4 regions of the Ferrimonas sp. SCSIO 43195 genome follow, and region 3 is predicted to be linked to each of the others. Evidence: predicted binding sites of a transcription regulator. Region 3 holds the regulator's gene; each other region holds the start of a gene.

Region 1 (5,848 bases), 1.9 Mb from region 3:
CCGCTCCTCTGCTGCCAGAGACACCACCACCTTCAGGCTGCTGGCCCCTTCAAAACTCATCTGCGGCGACGCCACCAGATCGGCGGTGAGCATCGGCCCCGGCTCCGCCGCCGGGTCGTCACCGGGCTCGGCTTCCGGCTCCTCTTCCGGCTCATCCTGAGGTTCATCCACCGGTGTGGTCGGAGGCTGTGGCGCTGGCGTCTCGCTGCCACCACCGCCGCCGCCGCCACACCCAGCCAGCAACACACTCACAAACAGCACGGACAACAGGTTGATGATTTTCATAATTCAGTCCTCGTCTCAGAATCAGTTAAACAGCTTGACGGCATTGGCGTTGTCGCGGTGGTACCAATCCAGATACTGGCCACCGTCATACTCGATGTACTGCTGAAACTGGGGATAGGTTTGCAGCAGGTCCTGCTTCTCCGCCGGGTAATGCCAGCTCTGCGGGAACTGCAATCCCCAGGGCAAACTGTTGCTGTTGCGGTAATAACGGTTGCTGCCCGGGTTACTGTCGTCATCAAAGGTGCCAAAATAACTGCTGCTGCCCAGATCCGTGGGTGGAAAATCCGCCAGATGAATCTCTAACTGCCGCCCCGGAGGGGTGTCGAAGCCGGTGCGGTAGCGGTTCGGGCTGGCAAAGATGAAAGGATCGTACGGTGCCGCTGGCATCGCGTTGGGGTCAACCCCTTCGGCAAACACCAGGGTCAGCTGAAACTGGAACTGCAGGCCATCATCACAGCCCGCCTGGGTTCGGTAAAAGCCACACCCCACCGTCACCTCATCGAACAAATCTTCACTGATGATCAGCACCGCGTCGCTCTGGCCAGTCTCCAGCACCGTGCTGGTATCGGCGGCCACGCCGTTTTTCAGGTATTCCAGTTGAGCCACATCGATGTTGCTGCGGCTGATTTGCGGCAGATGAATGGCAAAGCCGCTGTGCATCTCCGCCCCCAGCGCCTGCAACTTGCCATTGATCACCACCTTGGTGACCTTGGCCAGCTGGGTGTATTCGGTGATCTGCAGATCCATCACCACGTCGTTCATGTCGTAATCGGCCTCGAATGGCCAACGATCCTCAAAGGCGATGCTGGCGAACTCGCCCTCATTGGGGTAGGTCTGAGTGGTCGAACCCGGGGTGCTTATCGCCACCGCGTAGTCTTCCACCTCGCCGTCTGCCGCCCCGCCTTTGGGGCCCAAACCGGTGTCCGAGGCGATGCGAAATCGGGCCTGGGTGACGCCGCCCAAGGCGGTTGCCGGCACGGCGATGGCAATGCTGGTACTGCCCAGTTGCAGTTCCCTGTCGGTGATCACCTGCTCATCGGCCCCGGCAAACACCCCGTCCTGGTTCCAATCGATGAACCCCTGCAAATAGCCGATCTGTTGAGTGACCTCAACCTGAATCACGGCGCTGGTTCCGGCTTCAAAGGCGGTGACAAACGCCACCCCGTCTTCATCGTCCAGGCCATCGAGGTCATCGCTCCAGGGCGCACTGAAACCGTCGCTGTCCGCATCCGCGTTCGCCCCCAGTATCGGCCCCTGGCTACCCAGGGCATGGCGAGCGCCGTTGTCTTCCATACGGGTGCCATAGCTGGCCGGGGCATCGCCGAAGTCGACGTTAACGGGGATCACGTCGGCACTGGCGCAGCGGGCACCGTCGTTGGAGGAGGACGCCGGGCCATAGGCGAAGAACTCGGCGCTGGCATCCAACTGCTCCGGATTACGCAGGTCAATACGGAAGATATGGCCATCCTGATTTCGGCTCAGATAGTAGTAGCCGCTTTTCTCAAAATAGCCGGCGCCAAAGGTACCGGTAATGCCACTGTTGCCCAACACCTGGCGGGAACCATCGGTGATATCAATCTGATACAGGTCGCCGCTGCTGTTATCCACCGCGTACAACTTCTGGTTACTGGGGTGAAAAGCAAAATCGGTCAACACCATGCTGGTATCGGCGCCCACCACCTTCTGTGCCTGTAAATACTGCGGCGAGGTCTCGTCCAGGGACACCGAGAACAAGCCGTGGTTCCTGTGATAAATCCAATAGGTATCGTCATGCACATCGCCGACGAAAAAGTGCACCCCGGAAGGCAGACCGGTCACATTCAGGGCGGTGGCCTGATAGTCCGAGTCCACCTGAACCACATCTTTCAGGTGTTTGCTGAAGCCATAGATATAGCGATCGGTTTCATTAAAACCGATGCCATTGACGTTACCGGGAATCCCCAGATCATCACTGAGTTCCTCGTAGGCGCCGGTCACCAAATCCACCCCGTACACCACCGTGTCTTTCTGAAACAGATACGCCTCGGTCGGGCAACTGGTAAACGCCGCCCCCTGAGCCTGAGTGGCGAGCATCGCCCCTAGCAACCACCATTGATTTCCCATTAGCACTCTCCCGTTAGCAACATGACAGTGCTTAAGGAAAAATCATGCCAAACTTATAAGGCCATGTTATTCATCATGAAAAAATTGAAAGAATGAATTGAATTGCATTCTGCAATAGCGTCTCAGAGGCCATGGCATGACAATTCGCAAACCGAAGCGGTTGATTTATGCCTTGAAAAATCAAACAATAATAAAAACTAATATATCAACAGCGATAAAATACCGTTCAGTATTATTATCGAGCCGATTACACCTCAGGGAAAGAGTATGAAACTGCAAATTGAAGCGGTGCGTGCGTTTGTCGCGGCTGCCGAAAATGGTTCATTTACCGCCGCAGGAAGGGAATTAAAAAAGACCCAGGCTGCCATCAGCCAGCAAGTTCAGAACTTAGAAATTGATCTCGGCTTTGACCTATTTAGCCGCCTCGGAAAATACCCGGTATTAACCCCCAAAGGCACCCGATTATTGAAAGACGCCCGCGTCATGCTATCCCAGGTAGAGCACTTCTCCGAACAGGCGAGGGCCATGGAGGGCAATGTCGAGCCCAGCCTGAGACTGGGCGTGGATCCCCTGGTCTGCGCCCCGGAATTGGTCAACCTGGTGTCGGAGTTTGCCAACACCTTTCCCCACATCGAACTGTCGCTGTTTCAACAAAACAGTCTGTCGCTATCACAGAAACTCAAAGATAATCAACTTGATGCAGTGTTGGGATTGTTTCCTGAGCGGGACAACATCGGTTACTCGGCCGTCGATGCCTTCCAGGTTGCCTGCCATTGGGTCGCCTCGCCACAACTGGCAGAGTCACTGGGCGACCCCATCAGTTATGGCGCATTGTGCCACTCGCGATTGCTGCTGCCCACCAATCTACCGGACCGGAGTCTGAACCCGATGACCGATCAGATCCAGGTATGGGAAGTGGAAGACATCAATACTCTACTCAGCTTTTGTCGCAGTGGAATAGGTATTTCATGTCTACCAGACTTTGTGGTTCAGCATGACCTTAATGCCGACATTCTGCGTCAGGTGCGCTTCGATTTCGACCGGATTTCTAAATTCAGCTGGCGCGCGACCATGCTGTGGCATAAAGGCTACAAATTCCACGAAGCCGGCGAGTGGATATTTAAAAAGCTTACCGAATTAAAAATCAAATAATCGTCTCATCAAATTTGATGATTTAGGGTTGCCCCTGAATCCCCCACCGAAACATGACTGCCATTCAACTCACCATCGCAAGGAAAAATCACCCCGGTTTCCTACCCCAGCCGGCATAGGAAACCGGAAAACGCACCCAAGGCGACAAAAAATGCCATCAACGCCGACTTAGCCCCGCGATACCCGCAGCCACTCAACCATAAGTCTTGCTAATAGTATCTATTTTTCTGCTGCCACAACAATCAAATAACATTGCTGCCGTGTACCTATCACAACTCATTTAAAGTTATAAGGAGATGACCATGATTAAGTCTATTGCCAACCTGCAAGCCCTGATGCACAGCCTGAAACAGGACCAGCGCGGTGTTACCGCCATCGAATACGGCCTGATCGGCGTGGCCATGGCTGCCGCCCTGGCGACTGTGCTGGGCACCACCGACGGCCAGTTCCTGAAAGAGCTGACCGACGCCTTCACTGGCATTGCAACAAAACTCAGCAACGCTAACACCTAATCAGTAAGGCGAGATGGAATGCTATCTGTGGTCATCGGCCTCAACTCGGTGTGGATAGCGTTGACGGACGTCCGCCTGCGGCGGATCTCCAACCTGCAGACCGGCCTGATGTTGCTGGTCTGCGGGACTCTGGCCCTGAGTAGCGGGCAGGGATGGGTCGGCCTGCAAAGCCTGGCTCTGGCCTCTGCCATCGGCGTGGTGCTGTTTGTTTTGGGCGTCTGGGGCGGCGGCGATACCAAGTTGTATGCGGCCATGGCCCCCTTGTTTAGCCCCACTGAACTGCTGTACGCCAGTGTGTGGATGATGGGATTTGGCGGCCTGCTGGCCGTGTTTTACCTGATTAAATATCGATTGATCAACCGGAGCAAGGAAGACCCCGGCTTACCCTATGGCCTGGCCATACTGCTTGGCATGGGATTCCAGCTTCTGATCTCTGCGCTAACCTCTTAACCCAGCTGCGGCGAACAGATTATGAGTTCAAAAGTCACTTTTGCCATTGCCTTTCTGGCGGTGGTGTTCGGCCTCTATGGCATCCTGGATCGGATCGGCGGCAACGACGCCCCGGCCACCCCGCCGGAGCCGGTGATCAAGATGATCACCCTGTGGCAAGCCACTGTGCCCCTGGTGGCGGGACAACACCTCAACCAGGGCGACCTGAAGCGCCTGAGTTTACCCGAAGCTGACGCTCGTCAACTCGGTGTCGACGGCGATGTCACCCTGACCCTGACCCCAAGTACTCTTGTCAGCACGGCGCGACACGCCAACGACTGGGTGTTTCCCGAGCACCTGAGTCAGCCGGACAATCCCGGCTACCTGGATCTGCTGACCAGCGACGGTATGACCCTGTATCCGTTAAGTATCTCAGCCAAGAACTTGATTGATAACTACATTCGCCCCGGTGATTACATCGACATTCTGGCGGTGGGCTCCCCCCACACCAACCTGTCCAACGCCACCGTGGAGCTGACCAATTTCAACGGCGTCCACGCCGGCCTGCTGCTGCAGCGGGTCAAGGTGCTGGCCCTGGACAACCAATCCGATGCCCCCATTAATCCCAGAGTCGACAGCGCCGGCGCTCTGGAGGCCATCGTGGTGATCGAAGTGGCGCCGGAATCCCTGGCCAAGCTGTCGTTGGCACAACGGACCATGTTCATCGAAATCTACCGCAGCCAGCAACAACACCCAATCCCCGACGCCGATGTCAGCGACGTGATCGTCAATTACACCGGCGTCAAAGAGCTGCGTGGCAGCCAGAGCCAAACCAGTCTGCCGGAGATATTCTGATGTTGATTTCCCCCCGCTCCCTGTGCCTGTTGCTGAGCCTGGTGCTGCTGCCCTGGATCACTCTGGCCGCCGACCGCGCCCTGCCCCTCAATGACGCCGTCAGCCTCGGCTTTGACAGCGACGTCGGCACCGTGTTCATCAGTCAGCCCAGCATCGCCGACTACAAGGTGCTCGATAACCGCCAGGTGGTGGTATTTGGCCAGGCGCTGGGCCAGGCCCGACTGATCGTCTACGGCAAGCAGGGGCAGATACTGCTATCCGAACTGCTGCACGTCGATCTGGATCTGGCGCCGATTCAGCGTCAGCTGTCGCTGCGCTACCCGGAATTGTCGATTCAGCTGGATGCCGTCGGCGAACAGGTGGCCATTCGAGGCACGGTATTTACCACCCAACAACGGGATGAGATCTACGCCCTGGTGGCCGGCTTGCTCGGCCGCGAGCGCATCGACCGCTTCAGCGAAACCGAAGTGCTGGAGTTCGATAACGGCATGAAGGAGAGTGGCCTGGCCACC
Region 2 (5,848 bases), 1.2 Mb from region 3:
TGATTGACGGCCTTTTTCACCAGAGGCAGAAACTGACTCAGTTGTTCCGATTCCGAGCCGCTGCGACTCTCACTCTCGTAACTGCAAGCCTGAGCTAACATCGAACCTCCTACTGAACCACCAGGCGGGTAAACAACACGGCGTCCAACTGAACGCCAAAGCCATGCTCGGTTAACACGGTTTGCAGCGCCTGTTTGGCCTCCTGCTGCAACTGTTCCATGTTATGGGTGCCATTGAGCTCCTCTACCGACTTGCTGCCCATTAACTTGATCATGGTGTTTCTCAGCAAGGGATCACTCTGCAGCAAGATGGATTCAATCCCTTCCGAGGGGGACTGCAGCGCCATCTCCAGCAACAGGTAGCGGGGATAACGTTCTCCTGGCAGGGAAATCACCAGTTTGTCCATCGGGTAGAATTTATCCGGCTCCGCGGCCTTTTCACTGAGGCCAAACGGCAGATCCAAGTCTTCCGGGTTACCGATGCCGATGACCCCGAAGATCACCATGGCACCGGACCACACCACCAGCACGCTGAGCTGAAGTAGTCGTTTGATTCCTGTCGACATTGCCATTTTCTGTGCCCTTCTCTCTATGCCAACATATCGATGATGTCGTGTTCATCCTCTGGCCGGCTCATCTCATGATGCTCCGCGGCCAGTATGCGCTCATCCCAGCTTTGGGAGGGGTGTTGCTGTTGTCCGGGTTGCTGCTGACCAACGTCCACATCCACCTGGCCATCAAACTGCTGCATCATCTCCTGACGCAAGCGCTCCGCCCCATGAGCCAGCGCATCCCGAACCTGAGGATTGGCGGCGTGCAGCTGCACCGAGATCCGGTCTCCCTCCTGACGGATGGTCAACTCGATTCGCCCCAAATCCGGTGGATCCAATCGCACTTCGGCCCGCTTTATGCCCTGCTCCAGGTTGAAACGGATCTGGTCACCTAATGGCGCCAACATCTCCCTCGCCAACAATGCCTGATCCCCACTCTTGGTGACCGTCATCGGCCCCCAAACACTCACAGGGGCCTGTGAGGCTCCGCCATTGGCGACAGCGGTGTCGACCGCCGCCACCGGCAGAGCTTTACTGCGAGCGGCCGCCAGCTGAATTCGGGCCTCCAGTTGCTCCGGCATTACCGCAACGGGCGCGACCGAAACCGCCGCAGTGGCAGTCGCCGCTGCCGCCGCTACCGTGGTGTTCGTCTTCACTGGCGGATTCGGCGGTGTGACCGGCACCACCGATGCCGCAGTCGCGGCCGGTGCGGGTTCAGCACCGGTTACCATCGAGGTGGTGAGCGGGCGAGATATCGGCATCGCCTCCACCGCATCCATGGAAACCGACAATGCCGCTGGCGCCACCGGCGTCTCTGGTACCGGAGCCGGTGACACCACGGTGGCCGCAGTCAACTCGGCACCGATCGCCAGTGGCATCGATTCCTGCCCTGCCGGGTCCGGTTGAACCTCGACGTCGATGACGGCAAGTGGTGGCAGCATCTCGAGCGCACCCTCAACCAGCAGCGACTCACTGTCACCCGGTTCTGTGCTTGCCGCCTCAGTCTCCAACTCCGCGGTCATCGCAGCAGTCAGTTCTTGGGCCACCGCCGAGTAGGGCGACGAGGACACCGCAATGGCCGCCGGCTGCCCCTGAGGATTGGCACTAATGCCGGCCCCAGTGTCCACCGTTGCCGCTCCCGGCAGGTTAATTGGAAATGCGTTCACCGCTGAGCTCCGTGTGTCGGTAGGCCATTGAGCCTTCCCGCTGTAATTGAAATTGCCCCATTTCATCGACCAGCTGATCTCGCGCACCGATCAATTGGGACAGCACTTCCCGGTGAACCTTCGCCAGCGCCTTACGGGCCGCCAGTTGCTCTTCGTTCTGGGGCTTGCCTTCCTGAATCAGCAACGCCTGCAACTTAGTGTCAATCTGAGCCACTCTGGCCCAGTCCTGCTTAGCAGCGAACTGTTGCAGCGCCCTGCCAAACCGAGCCCACTGCTCAATTGAGATTTTGCCAACCTTCTCGGACATCGGAGATTACCTTTACTACTGGGACTAACATCTGGCTGTCATTCTTCATACTGGTCGACATCAGTTGTCGGCTACAATAGTCGTAAAGCTGGTGCAGGTTCTGCGCCACTTCACCGCCATTCTCCAGATCCAGCATGCTGTCCAGGCCATGAACGATGTTGATACAGCGCTGAATGCTGTTGCCCTTTTTTTCATGCTGCTTGGCTTCAATGTGGCCCTGAGAGCGAGCAAGCTCATCCATCAGGCCATCCAATAACATCCGCACCATTTCATGCTGATTGGCGGCGGCGGCCCTCGCATTCAGCGAGGTTTGCTTATAGGCATTAAAGGGGTCTTGGTCGTGTAACATTGGTTTATCCGTTAGTAAAACAATCCGGCAGAGCTGTTCATGGAGCTGATGTAGCCCTCCATGGCAGTGAACTGAGCGAGATAGCGGTCATAGGTTTGTTTCATGCGATAGTCATGACTGGCGATGTCGTCTTCAAGACGCTCGATTCGAGAATCGATGTTGTCTTTTTTCATGTCGATAAAGCCATCGCGCTTGGTAAAGGGATCCATCACCTTATCCAACCGGTTCAAATAGCCGTTGTCTGAAGTAAACATCTTCTCCACCGACGCTGAATCGCTCTTCAGCGCTTTTTCCAGCTTGTCTTCATCGATGGTTAACTTGCCATTGCGATCCAACTCGATGCCCACGTCACCCAGGCGCATGCCGTTGTCTGACGCTGTGAACAGCACATTTTGCAGAGATCCTTTCAGCATTCGAATGCTGGAATCGCCCTTGAGGACACCCAGCTGATCCTCTTCAATCTGCTTGGCGTCCTCGCTGTCTTCGTCCTCATCGTCTTTACCGATGTCAGACTCCGCTTCCACCGTGGCGCCAAGGCTCTGAGTCAACCCGGCAATCTCACTCATTAACTTGTTGTAGGAGTTAACAAAGTCTTTCACCGCGTCCATGGTGGATTCGGTGTCATTGTCGACGGTAATGGTGCTCGATTTGCCGGCTTCATGGGTCTCCATCAACTCCAGTGAAACGCCATCGATGACGTCTTCCACGTAGTTGGTGCTGCTGCTGATGTCGATGCCATTGAGCTTGAATTTGGCGTCCTGACCCACCACCAGATCGGTAAAGCCAAAGGCGTTGTCGTCCTGGGTCACGGAGATTTGATTGGCGACGCCGGTCTCGGTCGAGGTCAGCAACAACTCCACACTGCCATCGCCCTTACGCATTAATGACGCTTGCACGCCCATATCGACGGCGTTCTTGTTGATGTAGTCACGCAACCCTTCCACCGTGGCGGTACCGCCGGGGTTCATGGTGGCAAAATCGATGGTCAGCTTGTCGCCATTGACGTCAATCTCAAACACGCCAGACGTGGGCAACAGCGCATCTTCACTGGCGAAACTGGCGGTAACCTGGCTAGCTTGAGCCAATTGGGACACCTCCAGGTTGTAATTACCGGCAGGGGCATCCGGACCGACCGTGACCTTGGCGACCGACTCATCGCTGATACTGCCGGACTTGGCGTTAAAGGCATCGTCGCCCAGCGCTTCCAGATCGGCGGTCATCTTATCCAGAGAGGATTCCAGCAATTTGTAAGCGTCCAGTTGGCTGTCGTACTGAGTCTGCCGCGTCGAATAGAGCTGATCCTTTCCCGCACGTTCAACGGCAGTTAGCTGTTCCGCCCATTGCACTGCTGACATTCCTGAAATCATGGTTTCTCCTCATTGAACACAGGACTCTTGCTAGAATCGTGCCATCAATTATTTTCACTTTTAATCAACAAGTTATGTATCAAAGGGAGGAAGCTAAGTGGCGCCTGACGCTGTCGTTTCCGACGTCGGGGAAATCGCACTTCCGCCTGCTTTCCTTCCTTTGGCCCTACAGCCACAGAGCGACCTGGCGGAACAGAAACTTAAACCGACTGCGCTAAGCGCTGAAACCGCGACCAATGCTGCCGAAGGTCAACTCGCCACGGTCATCTTTACTCCGTTATGGTGCTATCGCCCCGGATCCCACCGGGATCAAATTGGCGATCGCAAACGATCGCCAAACAAAGGCTTAACCCATGAAAATAAACAAGTTTTTACCTTGAAAAGTCACCATGCACTTGCGACAATGACGGAAATTTCATCACCGGGATAGCTTCATGGCACTGATTGAGTTGCTGGGTATTGGCGCCCTGATTGCGGGTCTGGCTTTTGCATTTACCAACGGCCCTCGCCCCACTGAGGCGAGAGCGGCACCGAGAGACTTGTCCGGCTTTCTGGATCACCTGGAACAGATGCAGCAACAGGGAGTGGTGGATGAGCAGGAGTGCGGTGAACTAAAGCGCCTGTTTCAGTAAAGCAGTGATTGAGTCTGATTGCGGCTGGCGTTCGCCTGGGCCATCAAACTCTTCATCCGCTGATGAAACCCACCGGGATTCAACAGAACCTGCAACCGTTGCAGCTGCGAGTCCACCTCATGCTCCATCAAGCCTCCATCCGCAGAGTTCAACGTCTGCTGCATCTGCGCTTGAACGCCCTGGGTCATCGTCAACTGGCGGGCCAACTTGGCCACTACACCCTGAATTTTCGGTAAGCTCTGCTTCATCTCATCGACAGAGGTAAAGCGCCAACCTCGAGGGTCCTGCCAGTGAAATCGCTCCAACAGGCGTATCGGCCGCAGCTCGCCCGCAGGCAGACGTTGGCCCTGACCGCGCATGGCCACCTGGCCCTGCAACGACGTCCACAGCGCCGATGGCACGCTGAGCCGAGCGACGCCCTGTTCAACGCTGAGCTCGATGCCAACAGGCATTAACGCCTGGCGCACCACGGCTTCCAATTCTGCCGACGAAGCGTTGGCGGGTAACCCCATCTGTAGCCATTGCTCACCCAGCTTCATCTCCACCAGCTCGTCCCGAGGGCGGGAAGCCAGCAATGGCACCGACTTCAACTGGCACAGCCGCGGTGCCGGCTCACCATTGAGCGGAATCAGCGTCATTCGAACGTCCAGCAGTGGCCGGCCCCGGTACTGGCCCGGAATCTGAGCCAGCCGCTCGGCCAGGGCCTGCATCTTGGCGCTTTGGGACAGTTGCTGATGTGCGATTCCCTGCTCCACCAACTTTTGCAATTGGCAAGCCAGGCGCCAGACTCGGCTCAGGGTGGCTTCCGCCACCTGAGCGTACACCACCTGCTGATGCTCCCGGGTCACCCGCTCCCACTGCTGGTAACAACGCAGCCGGTGCCGGGACAGCGGCGTGGCCGGCGTCGGCCGGCGGCGGTCGCCCTCGGTCTTGCTGGCCACCGTCGAAGCCGGTCCCGGCCGCTGCTGAGGACCGACAGGGGTAAGTAGAGAGTCTGAAACCCGGGTAAGCATGGTCTACCTTACATCTCGTTAAACAGAGACAACTGAGCAATCTTCACGTAACTCTGCTGGGCAATTCTCATTGCCACCAGTGAGTTTTCATATTCAGTCTGGGCCTCGGCATAATCCAGGCCGGACACCTCTCCCATTAGCTGTTCGTTGAACAGCATCATGTCGGCGTGGGAGGACTCAATCAGCTCCAGGCTGTTCTGGCGACCACCAATGCTGGTCACCACACCACTGATGCTGGTAAGGGTGTCATCCAGGGTAGACAGCATTCCGGCGTGTTGGCCATCGAAAGTGGGATCACCCGGCCCCAATGTCGGATCCTCCAAAACCGCAATGTAATCACTCAGGCCATTGAAGATGTCGTCACTGGCGTTATTGAAGAACAGTTCATCACCGCCACTGTTGGCCGTGATCCAGGTGGAGTCAGAGACCTGCACCTCTCGAGTATTGCTGTCACCACTGTAGAC
Region 3 (5,848 bases):
TCGGTGCCGCGTCGTTTCTGACCTGGCGCTCCATGGTCCTCAAGGACCAACTGACCGACGAGGTGAAGCCAAGCTATCAACCGGACTTTATTGCCGAAAATCTGAAGAGTCGAATCTACTCGGAACAGGGACACCTGAACGCCGAGATCGCCGCCGACGAGATGGAGCATTACCAGTCGCTGGCGTTGACCCGGCTGACCAAGCCCGAATACCTGCTGTACCCACAGGACAGCCAGGGGCAATGGCGCATCCAGGCAAAACAGGGACAGTTAAGTGACGGCCGCCATGTGGTTCTGGAAAATGATGTTATCATCACAGCCATTGAGCCCAATGAACCGCTGAAGACCCTAACCACCAGCTATCTTGAGCTGGATCTGGAAACCATGATCATGACCTCCAACCGCCAGATTCTGGCCACCGGAGAGGACTTTGAGATCAATGCCAAGGGCTTATGGGCCGATTTGAATTTGAACAAGGTAGAACTGAAGAGTCAGGTATATGCCATCTATGAAACCAATTAAACTGCTGCTCACTGCCTTGCTGGTCGTAGCCAGCACCAGCTCCCTCGCCCTGGACAGCGACACCCGCGAAAAGGTGGAGATCAAGGCAGACAAGTCCAATGCCGATCTGCCCAATGGCACCATCGTCTATTCCGGACGGGTGCGCATCTCCCAGGGCACTCTGCTGATCAACGCCGATGAACTGCGGGTAGAAGCCACCGACAACAAAGACGTCAAGGTACTGGTGGCCACCGGCACACCGGCCACCTACCAGCAGATGATGGAAAACGGCAAACTGGCGGAAGCGGAAGCCGGTGAGATTCGTTACAGCCTGCAGGATCGCATCCTGACCCTGAGCCACAACGCCGAAATGCGCCAGTCCGGCAGCCTGGTGAAAGGCGATACCATTCAATACGACCTGAACCAGCAGAAGCTGCTGGCCGAAAGCAGCGGCGACGAGCAGATCACCACCATCTTCCTGCCGGCCGATGCGGATCTTAAGCCGGACCCCAAACCTGAGCCCTCCCCGCAACAGCAACCGACAGACCCTAAGCAAGGTGAGCAGCAACCATGAGTCGTTCAACCCTGACCGCAGACAAGCTGGCCAAGGCCTATAAGGGCCGGGAAGTGGTGAAAAATGTCGGCCTGGAGGTCAGCACCGGCCAGATCGTCGGCCTGCTGGGCCCCAACGGTGCCGGCAAGACCACCACCTTCTACATGGTGGTGGGCCTGGTACAAAACGACCGCGGCCGCATTCAGATCGACGGCGAAGACATCACCCTGCTGCCGATGCACAGCCGCGCCCGCAAAGGCATCGGCTACCTGCCTCAGGAATCGTCGATCTTTCGCAAGCTCTCCGTCTACGACAACCTGATGGCGGTTCTGCAAACCCGCAAAGGGATGAGTACCAGCCAGCGAGTCGAGAAACTGGAGCAGTTGCTGGAGGAGTTCAACATCACTCACATCCGCGACAGCCTCGGTATGAGCCTGTCCGGCGGCGAACGGCGCCGGGTGGAGATCGCCCGCGCCCTGGCGGCGGACCCCAAGTTCATTCTCCTCGACGAACCCTTTGCCGGCGTGGATCCCATCTCGGTGATCGACATTAAGAAGATCATCCAACACCTGCGAGACCGGGGCCTGGGCGTGCTGATTACCGACCACAACGTGCGTGAGACCCTGGATGTGTGTGAACACGCCTACATCGTCAGTCACGGTGAGTTGATCGCTCAGGGTGAGCCAGCCGCCATCCTGGAGAACAAGCTGGTGCGCTCGGTATACTTGGGCGATCAGTTCAAGCTATAGTAATTGGTAGGCAGGGCAACCTGGATGTCACTACACAAAAACAAGGATAAGGACGGGTTGTTGTAAATGAAAACTTCTCTTCAGCTGAAACTGGGGCAACAACTCACCATGACCCCGCAGCTGCAGCAGGCCATTCGGCTGTTGCAGTTGTCGACCCTGGATTTACAGCAAGAGATCCAGGAGGCGCTGGACTCCAACCCGCTGTTGGAAGCCGACGAAGAGTTTCTGGCGGCTCCCGCCAACGTGGATGCCCCCGAAGCCAGCGACAGCGGCAATGAGCTGGACGTGGCCCCAGAGCCCGCCAGCCTCGACACCAGCGAAGCCCTGTCCCAGACTGACATGCCCGACGACCTGCAGGTCGACACCTCCTGGGACGAGTACTACACCTCGGCCCCCACCTCCAGCAGCAGCGGCAGTCGCGAAGACGACATGCCGTTCCAGGGCAGCACCTCGGACTCGTTGCAGGACCACCTGCTGTGGCAGATGGAACTGACGCCGATGTCGGACACCGACCGCGCCATCGCCATCGCCATCATCGACGCCACCGACGAGCGCGGCTACCTGACTCAAAGCAGCGACGACATTCTCGAAGCCATGGGTGACGACGACGTCGAGCTGGACGAAGTGGAAGCGGTACTCAAGCGGGTACAACGCTTTGATCCCATCGGCGTCTGCGCCCGGGACCTGGGCGAATGCCTGCTGGTACAACTGAGTCAGTTTGACGGCGATACCCCGTGGAAGGCCGAAGCCGAGATGCTGATTCAGGAGCACATGGATCTGCTGGCCAACCGGGATTTTCGCGGCATGATGCGCAAAACCCGCCTCAGCGAAGAGGAGCTGAAGCTGTCGATGGAGCTGATTCAGACCCTGAATCCGCGCCCGGGCAGTGCCCTGATCTCCGATAACGACCAGTACGTCATTCCCGACGTCGCCGTCAGAAAGAAAAAAGGCCGCTGGGTGGTGGAGTTGAACCCGGAGACCATGCCGAAGATTCGCATCAATGAACAGTACGCGGCCCTCAGTCGCCACAGTCGCAATCAGGCCGACAGCCAGTTTGTCCGGGGTCACCTGCAAGAGGCGAAGTGGTTCATCAAAAGCCTCGAAAGCCGCAACGACACCCTGTTGAAGGTGGCTAACTGCATCGTTCAGTTCCAGCAGGGTTTTCTGGAATACGGTGACGAAGCGATGAAACCCATGGTGCTCAATGACGTCGCCGAAGCGGTCGACATGCACGAGTCCACCATCTCTCGGGTGACCACCCAGAAATACATGCATACCCCACGTGGCATCTTCGAATTGAAGTATTTTTTCTCCAGCCACGTCAGCACAGAAAACGGCGGAGAATGCTCCTCCACCGCAATCCGTGCTTTAATTAAAAAATTGGTTGCTGCAGAGAACCCAAGGAAGCCTCTCAGCGACAGTAAGATGGCGGAGCTGCTGGCAGAACAGGGAATCAAGGTCGCACGGCGCACCATCGCCAAATACCGAGAAGCCCTGTCTATTGCTCCCTCAAATCAGAGGAAAAGCCTGTAAACGGCTAACTAAGGAGGAACCCATATGCAGATTAACCTGACCGGCCACCACGTCGAAATCACCACGGCCCTAAGAGACTATGTGCATACCAAGTTCGATAAGTTAGAGCGCCACTTCGACCACATCTCCAACGTGCATGTGGTCCTGAATGTGGAAAAACAGCAGCAAACCGCGGAAGCCAAATTGCACCTGAGCGGCCGGGAGGTCTATGCCACCCACAACCACAGCAATATGTACGCCGCCATCGATGGTCTGATCGACAAACTCGACAGGCAAGTCCTTAAACATAAAGAGAAAATTTCACGTCACTGACCATGGATATTGAGACGATACTCAGCCCGGAGTGTGCCACCATCGCCGCTCCGGGTACCAGCAAGAAACGCGCCCTGGAGCTGATTTCTCAGCTGGCCAGCCAGCGTTACACCGACGTCAACCCGCAGCAGCTGTTTGAAAGCCTGCTGGCCCGGGAAAAGATGGGCAGCACCGGCATTGGCAAAGGCATCGCCCTGCCCCACGGCCGCCTGCCGAACGTGGACCACGCCATCGCCGTATTCGTGAAATGCGACGAGCCGATCCCCTTTGATGCCATCGACGGCAAACCCGTCGATCTGCTGTTTGCCCTGTTTGTCCCCGAAGACAACTGCAAACAGCACCTGTCGACCCTGGCCTCCATGGCCAAGGTGCTGGACAACAAAGACATCTGTCGGTCGCTGCGCAAATCGGCCGATGACCATGAGATCTATCAACTGGTGACCTCGTGAAACTGATTATCCTCTCCGGCCGCTCCGGCGCAGGCAAATCCGTGGCCCTGCGGGTTCTGGAAGACCTGGGCTACTACTGCGTCGATAACCTGCCGGCCAGCATGCTGCCGGCCCTGGTCAATGAAATGGTGGATCGCTGCTCCACACTGGCGGTCAGTCTGGATATTCGCAACCTGCCAGAGCAGGCAGAAAGCATTCCCGATGAACTGAAGCGACTGCCGGACAGCGTCGACTGGCAAATCTATTTTCTGGATGCCTCCGACAGCAGCCTGATTAAGCGCTACAGCGAGACCCGGCGGCTGCATCCGCTGTCGCAGACCGGCATCTCACTGGCCCAGGCCATCGCTTCGGAGACCGAGATGCTGGCGCCGATTCGGCAATTGGCCGACCACAGCATCCATACCGACAACCTGTCGGTGCATCAACTGGCGGATGAGATTCGCACCCGCCTGCTGGGCAAGGCCGAACGGGACCTGTTGTTGGTGTTTGAATCCTTTGGCTTTAAACACGGCATCCCCAAGGACGCCGATTACGTGTTCGATGTCCGCTTCCTGCCCAATCCTCACTGGGATCCGAAGCTGAGGCCCCTGACCGGCCTGGACGCACCGGTGCAGCGCTATTTCACCAAGGAAGCCGAAGTGGCCCGCTTTATTGACCACACCGAGAGTTTCCTGAAAAACTGGCTGCCGATGCTGGAACGCAACAATCGCGCCTACCTGACTGTGGCCATCGGTTGCACCGGCGGCCAACATCGCAGTGTCTACATCGCCCAGCAACTGGGAAACCGCTTTAAGCTGAGCCAGAAACACATCTCCGTCCGCCACCGGGAATTGAAACTCAACGACAGCCAATGAAACTGACCCGCACCCTGAGGGTGGTAAACAAGCTTGGGCTGCATGCCCGGGCCGCCACCCGCCTGGCCCAGGTGGCCCATAATTACGACGCCAACATTCAGATCATCCATGGCAACCAGAGCGCCGACGCCAACAGCGTATTGGGTGTGCTAATGCTGGAAACCTGTCAGGGCCAGGAGGTCACCATCGTCTGTGACGGCGACGATGCCGAACCGGCCATGACCGCCATTACCGAGCTGTTCAGCGCCCGCTTCGACGAATCCGAGTAGCCCAAACAACCACGCCGGCCCTGGGGCCGGCGTGGTGATCATCGCTGAGGCTTCGCTCAGTTACCCGCCACCTTCATCTGTGACAACAGGATTGAACCGGTACCAATGCTGGAACGCGGGTCGCGATCGCTGCCCACCGCCACCATCTCCTTGTACATCTGCTTGAGATTGCCGGCGATGGTGATCTCATGCACCGGATATTGAATGATGCCATTCTCCACCCAGAACCCGGCGGCACCGCGAGAGTAATCGCCAGTCACGCTGTTGACGCCGTGGCCCATCAGTTCGGTGACGTACAGGCCGGTCCCCATCTGTTTGAGCATGGCAGCCAGATCGCCGCCATTACTGCTGATGTCCCAGTTGTAGATGCCGCCGGCATGGCCGGTGGTGGCCATCTTCAGGCGACGGCCTGAGTAGGCAGTCAGCAGATAGGATTGCAACACCCCGTCAGCCACGATGTCCCGGGCCTGAGTGGCCACCCCTTCGCCGTCAAAGACGGCACTGGACAAGCCACCCAGCAGGTGCGGATTCTCATGGATGGACAACCACTCGGGCAGAATCTGGGTGCCCAGGCTGTTGAGCAGGAACGACGACTCCCGATACAGGGAGGCACCGCTGATGGCCCCCAC
Region 4 (5,848 bases), 1.6 Mb from region 3:
ACTCGATCTTCTGCTGATCAAGAAAATCCAGGGTTTCCACCAGTTCGGCGGTTTCCATCTTGCCCAACGGCCGGTAATCCGGTTCCTGGGCCCAGATGACAATAAACACCACCAGCAACAGACACACGGTCAGCGCCAGGATCAGCGACACCTGACGCAGTGTATCGGTACCGGCCAACGATCCGAATGGACTGGCTTTATTTTCTTCGACGGCCGCGGTATCACCGCCCTCTATGGGCAATGCCGCGTCGTTCCCCAATGCCAACTGGGTTGACTGATTCGCCTCTGCCACGCTTTTACCTTAAGCCCATCAAACGGGCATACTCATTATCTCTTTATAGGCTTCAACAAGCTTGTTGCGAACCTGGATGGTCGCCTCGAAGGCCACACCGGCCTTCTCTTTGGCGATCATGGTGTCGGACAAGGTCACGCTGCTGTCACCCAGCTCCAGCCGGGTAGACAGATCCGAGGCATTCTTCTGTAAACCATTTACGTGATCGATGGCATTACCCAGCAGCGCTTCGAAGTCGCCGCTTGGGCCAGCGGTGGGCTGCAACGCACCGGGCTGGGCTTCCAGCGCCAGTTGCTGCATCTCACTCAGCATTGGATTAGAGCCAATCTCCATCTCGAGCTACTCCTTACCGTTCTTCATCATCATTGTTGTAATAAAACCTCGACCAGGGCACGCAGTGTACAGGCTTCACGCCGGCAATTCGATCCCCATGTCTCTCATCTTGGCCAATTTGTACCTAAGGGTACGGGGACTGATCCCCAGTTGTTCGGCCACCGCCTTGCGGCTGCCACCGTGGTGGTTCAGGGCATCGACGATGATCTGATGCTCCTGCAGTTTCAGTTCGTCGCCGAGGCTGTCCGACTTGACGTCGACCACTTGAGCCACCGGCACCACCGGCGCACTGCCGGTATCGATGAACAGGTCATCCGCTTCAATGTTCTGACCTACGCAGAGGATCAGCGCCCGCTGAACCACGTTTTCCAGTTCACGGACGTTGCCTGGCCAGCTGTGCTGCTGCAGTTTGATTCTGGCGGCGTCGGTCAACCGCGGCTTGGCAGCACCGGGGCGGCCACTGCAGTGACGGCCAATCAGGTGCTCAGCCAACGGCACGATGTCGCCGGGGCGCTGGCACAGGGGCAACCAGGTCAGCGGAAACACATTCAGGCGGTAGTAGAGATCTTCGCGGAACTCACCGGCGGCCACGGCCTGCTTTAGATCCCGGTTGGAAGTCGCCAGTACACGAACGTCCAGGCTCAGAGTCTTGCGACTGCCCAGACGCTCCACTTCCCGCTCCTGCAGCACTCGCAGCAATTTGGACTGCAGGCTGAGGTCCATCTCGGTGATCTCATCCAGCAGGATGGTGCCCCCCTGGGCTTGCTCAAACTTACCGGCGCAGGCGGTAACGGCACCGGTAAAGGCGCCTTTTTCATAACCAAACAGCGTGGCTTCCAGCATGTTTTCCGGAATCGCCGCACAGTTGATCGCCACAAAGGGGGCGCTGGCGCGAGGCGATTGCTGGTGCAGGTAACGCGCCAACACCTCTTTGCCTGAACCACTGGGGCCGGCAATCATCACCGAGGCATCGGATTGTGCCACCCGCCCTGCCAATGCCAGTAACTGCTGGCTGGCCGGGTCGGCGGCGATGGGCTGGGGCACCGGATCCGGCGTCGGCATCAGATAGCGCTCCACCTGGTGCAGCAACACTTCAGGCGCAAACGGCTTGGCCAGGTAATCACTGGCCCCGCAGCGCATGGCTTCGACGGCGGCGTCGATGGTGCCGTAAGCGGTCATTAACAGAACCGGCAGTTGCAAATCTTTGGCCCGAATGGCTTTTAACAGGGCGACCCCGTCCATGCCAGCCATCTGGATGTCGGATATCACCATGTCCGGGCGCTGACGCCCAATTTGAATCAAGGCTTCCTGGCCGTCTCCGGCTTCCAGGCACTGGTAGCCGCCCAGCATCAGGGTATCCACCAGAGCTTCTCTCAGGCCCAGATCATCTTCAACGACTAAGATGGTGTGCTTACTCATGCACGTTGTTCCTCTTGCTGTTCCAGGCATGGAAAGGTCAGGGTAAATTGGCTGCCCTGTCCGGGCAGTGACGCCAGGCTGATGGTGCCATCGTGAGCCCGGCAGATGGAATGCAATACCGCCAGGCCCAAGCCGGTGCCGTTGGCCTTAGTGGTGTAAAATGGCGTCATTGCCTGTTGTTGTTGCTCCTGGGTCATGCCGTTACCGTTGTCGGCCACCTGAATCACCGCCCGCCCCTTGAGTTCAGACACGGTGATGCGAATGGCGTTGGCATTGGCTTCCAGAGCATTGTTTATCAGATTTTGCAGCGCGCCCTGCAGGGCAGTGACATTGGCTTCGATGTGAGGCGATGCCTGAAACACCCAGCTGAGATCCGCCTGGCGCTGCTGCAGTGCCGCTTCGCAACTGGTGGCCAATTCCTGAATCAGGTCGACAACCGACAGCGGTTCCAGCTTCTGAGTGTGGCCGCCACGGGCAAACAACAACAGATCATTGACCCGCTGCTCAAGCTCACCCAAGCGCGCCATCAGCTTCTGCTGGAACCGCGCCCGTCCAGCGTCATCCAGTTTCGGACTGGCCAGGTTGGCACCGTACAGCAGTGCGGCAGACAAGGGAGTACGAATCTGGTGCGCCAGCGATGCCGCCATCTTTCCCAACGCCGACAAGCGCTGCAAGTGCGAAACGTTGTGCTGCATGCGACGGGTTTCGGTCAAATCGGTGAGCATCACCAACTGGCCGGACTCCGGTGTCAGAGAGCGGGTTTTCAGGCTGACGCGTTTGCCATTTTTTAGCGACACCTCATGACCATCGTCCGCCCGCGGCGCAAAGGCCGAGTCAATAATCTGACGCCAGGCTTTGCCTTGCAGTGGCTGTTCCAGCAGCTCACAGGCGGCGGGATTGGCCTGCTCAACCACGCCCATCTCATCCAGCAGCAGCACCCCGGCCGGCAAACAATGCATCAGGTGATTCAAGCGACTTTCGGCCTGACTGCCCGCCGAAGGGGCATCAATAGAAGCTAGGGTGGATTGGCTGACCGCCATGTAGTCATCCTGTCAAAAAAACGTAAATCTGAACGCGATGAGCGAATAATGCATGAATTATGCCAAGCACTGGCATTTAAAAGGACGGTAACAGGATAGGTAAAAAGTGGCGTTGGAGCAGCCTTGTTCCATTCATTGTGTGATCTGGGTTAAATTCAGCGCTATCAACAGCTTGAACATGGGGAACAAGATGGCATTGTTGCGACACCGATCACGGTTTGCTGCAAATTTGCGCCAGTGATGGACTGAGTCAGAGCGGAAATTATGTTAACAAACCAGGAAGAAGCGGAAACCAAGCGGCAATGCTGCCGCCGGTCCTCAGGCTTTGCTCAGGCCGTATTTGCGCATCTTCTCCACCAGAGTGGTGCGGCGCATGCCCAGCATCTCGGCGGCCTTGGCCACCACGTTGCTTTGCTGATCCAGAGCCTGGCGAATCATCTCCACCTCCAGCTCCGCCAACATGTCCTTGAGATTGACGCCGTCTTCGGGCAGTTCCGATGAGAACTTCTGCTCTGGCAGTTCGATGCTCTCTTCGCCGGAGAACAGTGCCGCCAGCGCGTCGCGCTCCTGCAACTCTTCCGGGTATTCCGGAGAGTACTGAGGCACATCCACATGGCGATACTTCAGTGGCAGGTCATTCACGTCTACCAAGCTGTTGGGATAGAGAATCACCATCCGCTCCACCAGGTTTGACAGTTCGCGCACGTTGCCAGACCAGGGGTGCGCCACCAGAGATTCCACCGCCCGCAGGGTAAAGCGCACGGCGCCTTTGCCCTCGCCTTCCAGGCGGGTCACCAACTCCTGCAGCAGCAAAGGAATGTCTTCTTTGCGCTCGCTCAGGGCCGGCATCTCGATAGGGAATACGTTAAGTCGGTAGTAGAGATCCTCACGGAACTGATTTTTCTCAATCATCGACTCGAGGTTTTGATGGGTGGCGGCAACGATTCGCACGTCCGCCTGCAGCGGCTTAGTGCCACCGACCCGCTCAAAGGTCTTTTCCTGCAACACGCGCAGCAACTTCACCTGCATGTGAGCCGGCATGTCACCGATTTCATCCAGAAACAGGGTGCCGCCTTCGGCCATCTCAAACCGGCCTTTGCGGGTACCGATGGCACCGGTAAAGGCCCCTTTCTCGTGACCAAACAGCTCGCTTTCCAGCAATTCGGCCGGAATGGCACCACAATTGACCGGAATAAAAGGGCCGTTACGGCGCTTGGAGAGGTAATGAACGTTGCGGGCCACCACCTCTTTGCCGGTACCCGACTGACCCAGCACCAACACGGTAGCCTCGGTTTCGGCCACCTGAGCCATCAGGTGTCGCACCTCGGCGATGCTTTCGCTGCGACCGACCAGGCTGCGGAACAACTTGGTCTGATTGGCACTGGTGGGGGCAAGTTCATGACGGGTACGGTTGTACACCTGGCAGTAGTGCAGCATCTCGGTGAGCTGAGCATAGCTGAAGGGCAGCGCGATCTCACCCACCAGGTTGGCAATCTCCAGGGGACGGGTATCCAGACACAGAAACGGCTGGTGCGGAAAATCACGCAACAATTGCACTGCGGTTTCGCTGTCGGTCTCATTATTATGACCGAAGATCACACTTCTGTAGCGTTCTGAGTCATTCAGTCGCATCGGGAGTTCGGCCATTTTAACTGACTCGACCTGCTCTCCCAGGAAGTTAAGTAAAAAGCTTAGTTGTTGGAGCCGTTCCGGGTCCCAATCCACTAATAATATGCTTTGTTCTGTTTGCATTACTTATCTTCCGGCCATACCCGCACTAATTAGCAATTCAAGCGTAGCTAATTGAAAATCCGAATTAAAGCACTCACTAGAGGGTGCATTAACTGCCTGAGCAGCATTTCTTGTCCGGTTATTGTAATGAGAAAGTACACTTTAGCAAGCGACCTGGGTTTCTGACGGTTAATAAGCGGCCAAGAACCCAGTTTGCTTAATTCTAATTATGCGGGCTGCTTAACATGATGGTGTTCGGCAGGGATGGCATCCCAGCCCTCTTTCACGGTTTTCAGCAGATCCACGACTTCGTCCACAATGGCGCTGTCGTTGCCGGCGTTGGCTTCGGCAATGCGCCGCAACACGTATTCGTACAAAGAGGCCAGGTTATCGGCAATCTCACCGCCTTTTTCATGATCCAGAGAGGCTTTCAGGTGAGTGATGATCTCCATGCTGCGGCCCATCAACTCGCCCTTCTTGGCCACCTGGTTGGTGTCAATGGCCATCTTTGCCTGAATCAACTTGTCAATACTGCCCCCCAGCAGAAGCTGGACGACCTTGTGAGGCGACGCTTCGGCTTTTTGGCTGTCAACGGACACCTGACGGTAAGCTTTTAAGGATCCACGCATGCTACTTTCCTAATTCTACGTTCTGGTAAATTGATACTTGTTGGCGGCCCTTGCGGTAGCCCCCCAACTCACTTCGTTGTTTGTCCAGCTGGCGTTTACTCTGTTGCGCCAAGCCTCGAGAGATGTCCAGTTGCCGTTTGATCCACTCCCTATCCTGAGCCAGTTCCGTCTCCAGCAACTGGGCCAGGCAGGCGCGCCGCGCTTCGATCTGCTGATTCAGCTTAGGCAAAAGCTCATCCCTGGCTTCCATCTCTGCGGCATCAATCTCTTCCAGCAGATCCGAAATGGCGTGAGTGATCTGTTCCAAAGATGATTGATTCATGACTTCTTGGTAAATCCTGGCAGAGCATCAAATCGGGCAGCAAGGTCGGCACTCTGAGAGTTCAGCGAGGCGACCGCCGCAT

The links. Region 3 encodes sigma-54, which starts transcription at its own class of promoters, with help from an activator protein. Its sites were predicted from a motif close to GTTGGCACGNNNNTNGNNT; they were not measured.
Region 1: J8Z22_RS06865 (LruC domain-containing protein) is a predicted target of sigma-54. The motif match lies at 2,422-2,440, and genes of this name have one in related genera.
Region 2: fliD (flagellar filament capping protein FliD) is a predicted target of sigma-54. The motif match lies at 3,767-3,785, and genes of this name have one in related genera.
Region 4: J8Z22_RS05835 (PAS domain-containing sensor histidine kinase) is a predicted target of sigma-54. The motif match lies at 3,133-3,151, and genes of this name have one in related genera.

What each region holds. Positions count from the first base shown of each region.
Region 1 covers NZ_CP072679.1:1,415,807-1,421,654, reverse strand. The annotation lists gene J8Z22_RS06870 (hypothetical protein) at 1-285, opposite strand, end outside; gene J8Z22_RS06865 (LruC domain-containing protein) at 307-2,388, opposite strand; gene J8Z22_RS06860 (LysR family transcriptional regulator) at 2,656-3,540, shown strand; gene J8Z22_RS06855 (Flp family type IVb pilin) at 3,843-4,052, shown strand; gene J8Z22_RS06850 (prepilin peptidase) at 4,071-4,502, shown strand; gene cpaB (Flp pilus assembly protein CpaB) at 4,524-5,336, shown strand; gene J8Z22_RS06840 (type II and III secretion system protein family protein) at 5,336-5,848, shown strand, end outside.
Region 2 covers NZ_CP072679.1:3,134,655-3,140,502, forward strand. The annotation lists gene J8Z22_RS14595 (RNA polymerase sigma factor FliA) at 1-101, opposite strand, end outside; gene fliL (flagellar basal body-associated protein FliL) at 110-565, opposite strand; gene J8Z22_RS14605 (flagellar hook-length control protein FliK) at 589-1,716, opposite strand; gene J8Z22_RS14610 (hypothetical protein) at 1,697-2,023, opposite strand; gene fliS (flagellar export chaperone FliS) at 1,992-2,372, opposite strand; gene fliD (flagellar filament capping protein FliD) at 2,384-3,727, opposite strand; gene J8Z22_RS14625 (hypothetical protein) at 3,837-4,169, shown strand; gene J8Z22_RS14630 (hypothetical protein) at 4,174-4,371, shown strand; gene J8Z22_RS14635 (hypothetical protein) at 4,365-5,384, opposite strand; gene flgL (flagellar hook-associated protein FlgL) at 5,393-5,848, opposite strand, start outside.
Region 3 covers NZ_CP072679.1:4,343,322-4,349,169, forward strand. The annotation lists gene lptC (LPS export ABC transporter periplasmic protein LptC) at 1-521, shown strand, start outside; gene lptA (lipopolysaccharide transport periplasmic protein LptA) at 508-1,074, shown strand; gene lptB (LPS export ABC transporter ATP-binding protein) at 1,071-1,802, shown strand; gene J8Z22_RS20080 (RNA polymerase factor sigma-54) at 1,869-3,335, shown strand; gene hpf (ribosome hibernation promoting factor) at 3,360-3,647, shown strand; gene ptsN (PTS IIA-like nitrogen regulatory protein PtsN) at 3,650-4,096, shown strand; gene rapZ (RNase adapter RapZ) at 4,093-4,950, shown strand; gene J8Z22_RS20100 (HPr family phosphocarrier protein) at 4,947-5,219, shown strand; gene pmbA (metalloprotease PmbA) at 5,276-5,848, opposite strand, start outside.
Region 4 covers NZ_CP072679.1:1,183,569-1,189,416, reverse strand. The annotation lists gene fliF (flagellar basal-body MS-ring/collar protein FliF) at 1-292, opposite strand, end outside; gene fliE (flagellar hook-basal body complex protein FliE) at 311-625, opposite strand; gene J8Z22_RS05840 (sigma-54 dependent transcriptional regulator) at 701-2,044, opposite strand; gene J8Z22_RS05835 (PAS domain-containing sensor histidine kinase) at 2,041-3,084, opposite strand; gene J8Z22_RS05830 (sigma-54 dependent transcriptional regulator) at 3,403-4,836, opposite strand; gene fliS (flagellar export chaperone FliS) at 5,043-5,444, opposite strand; gene J8Z22_RS05820 (hypothetical protein) at 5,446-5,766, opposite strand; gene fliD (flagellar filament capping protein FliD) at 5,763-5,848, opposite strand, start outside.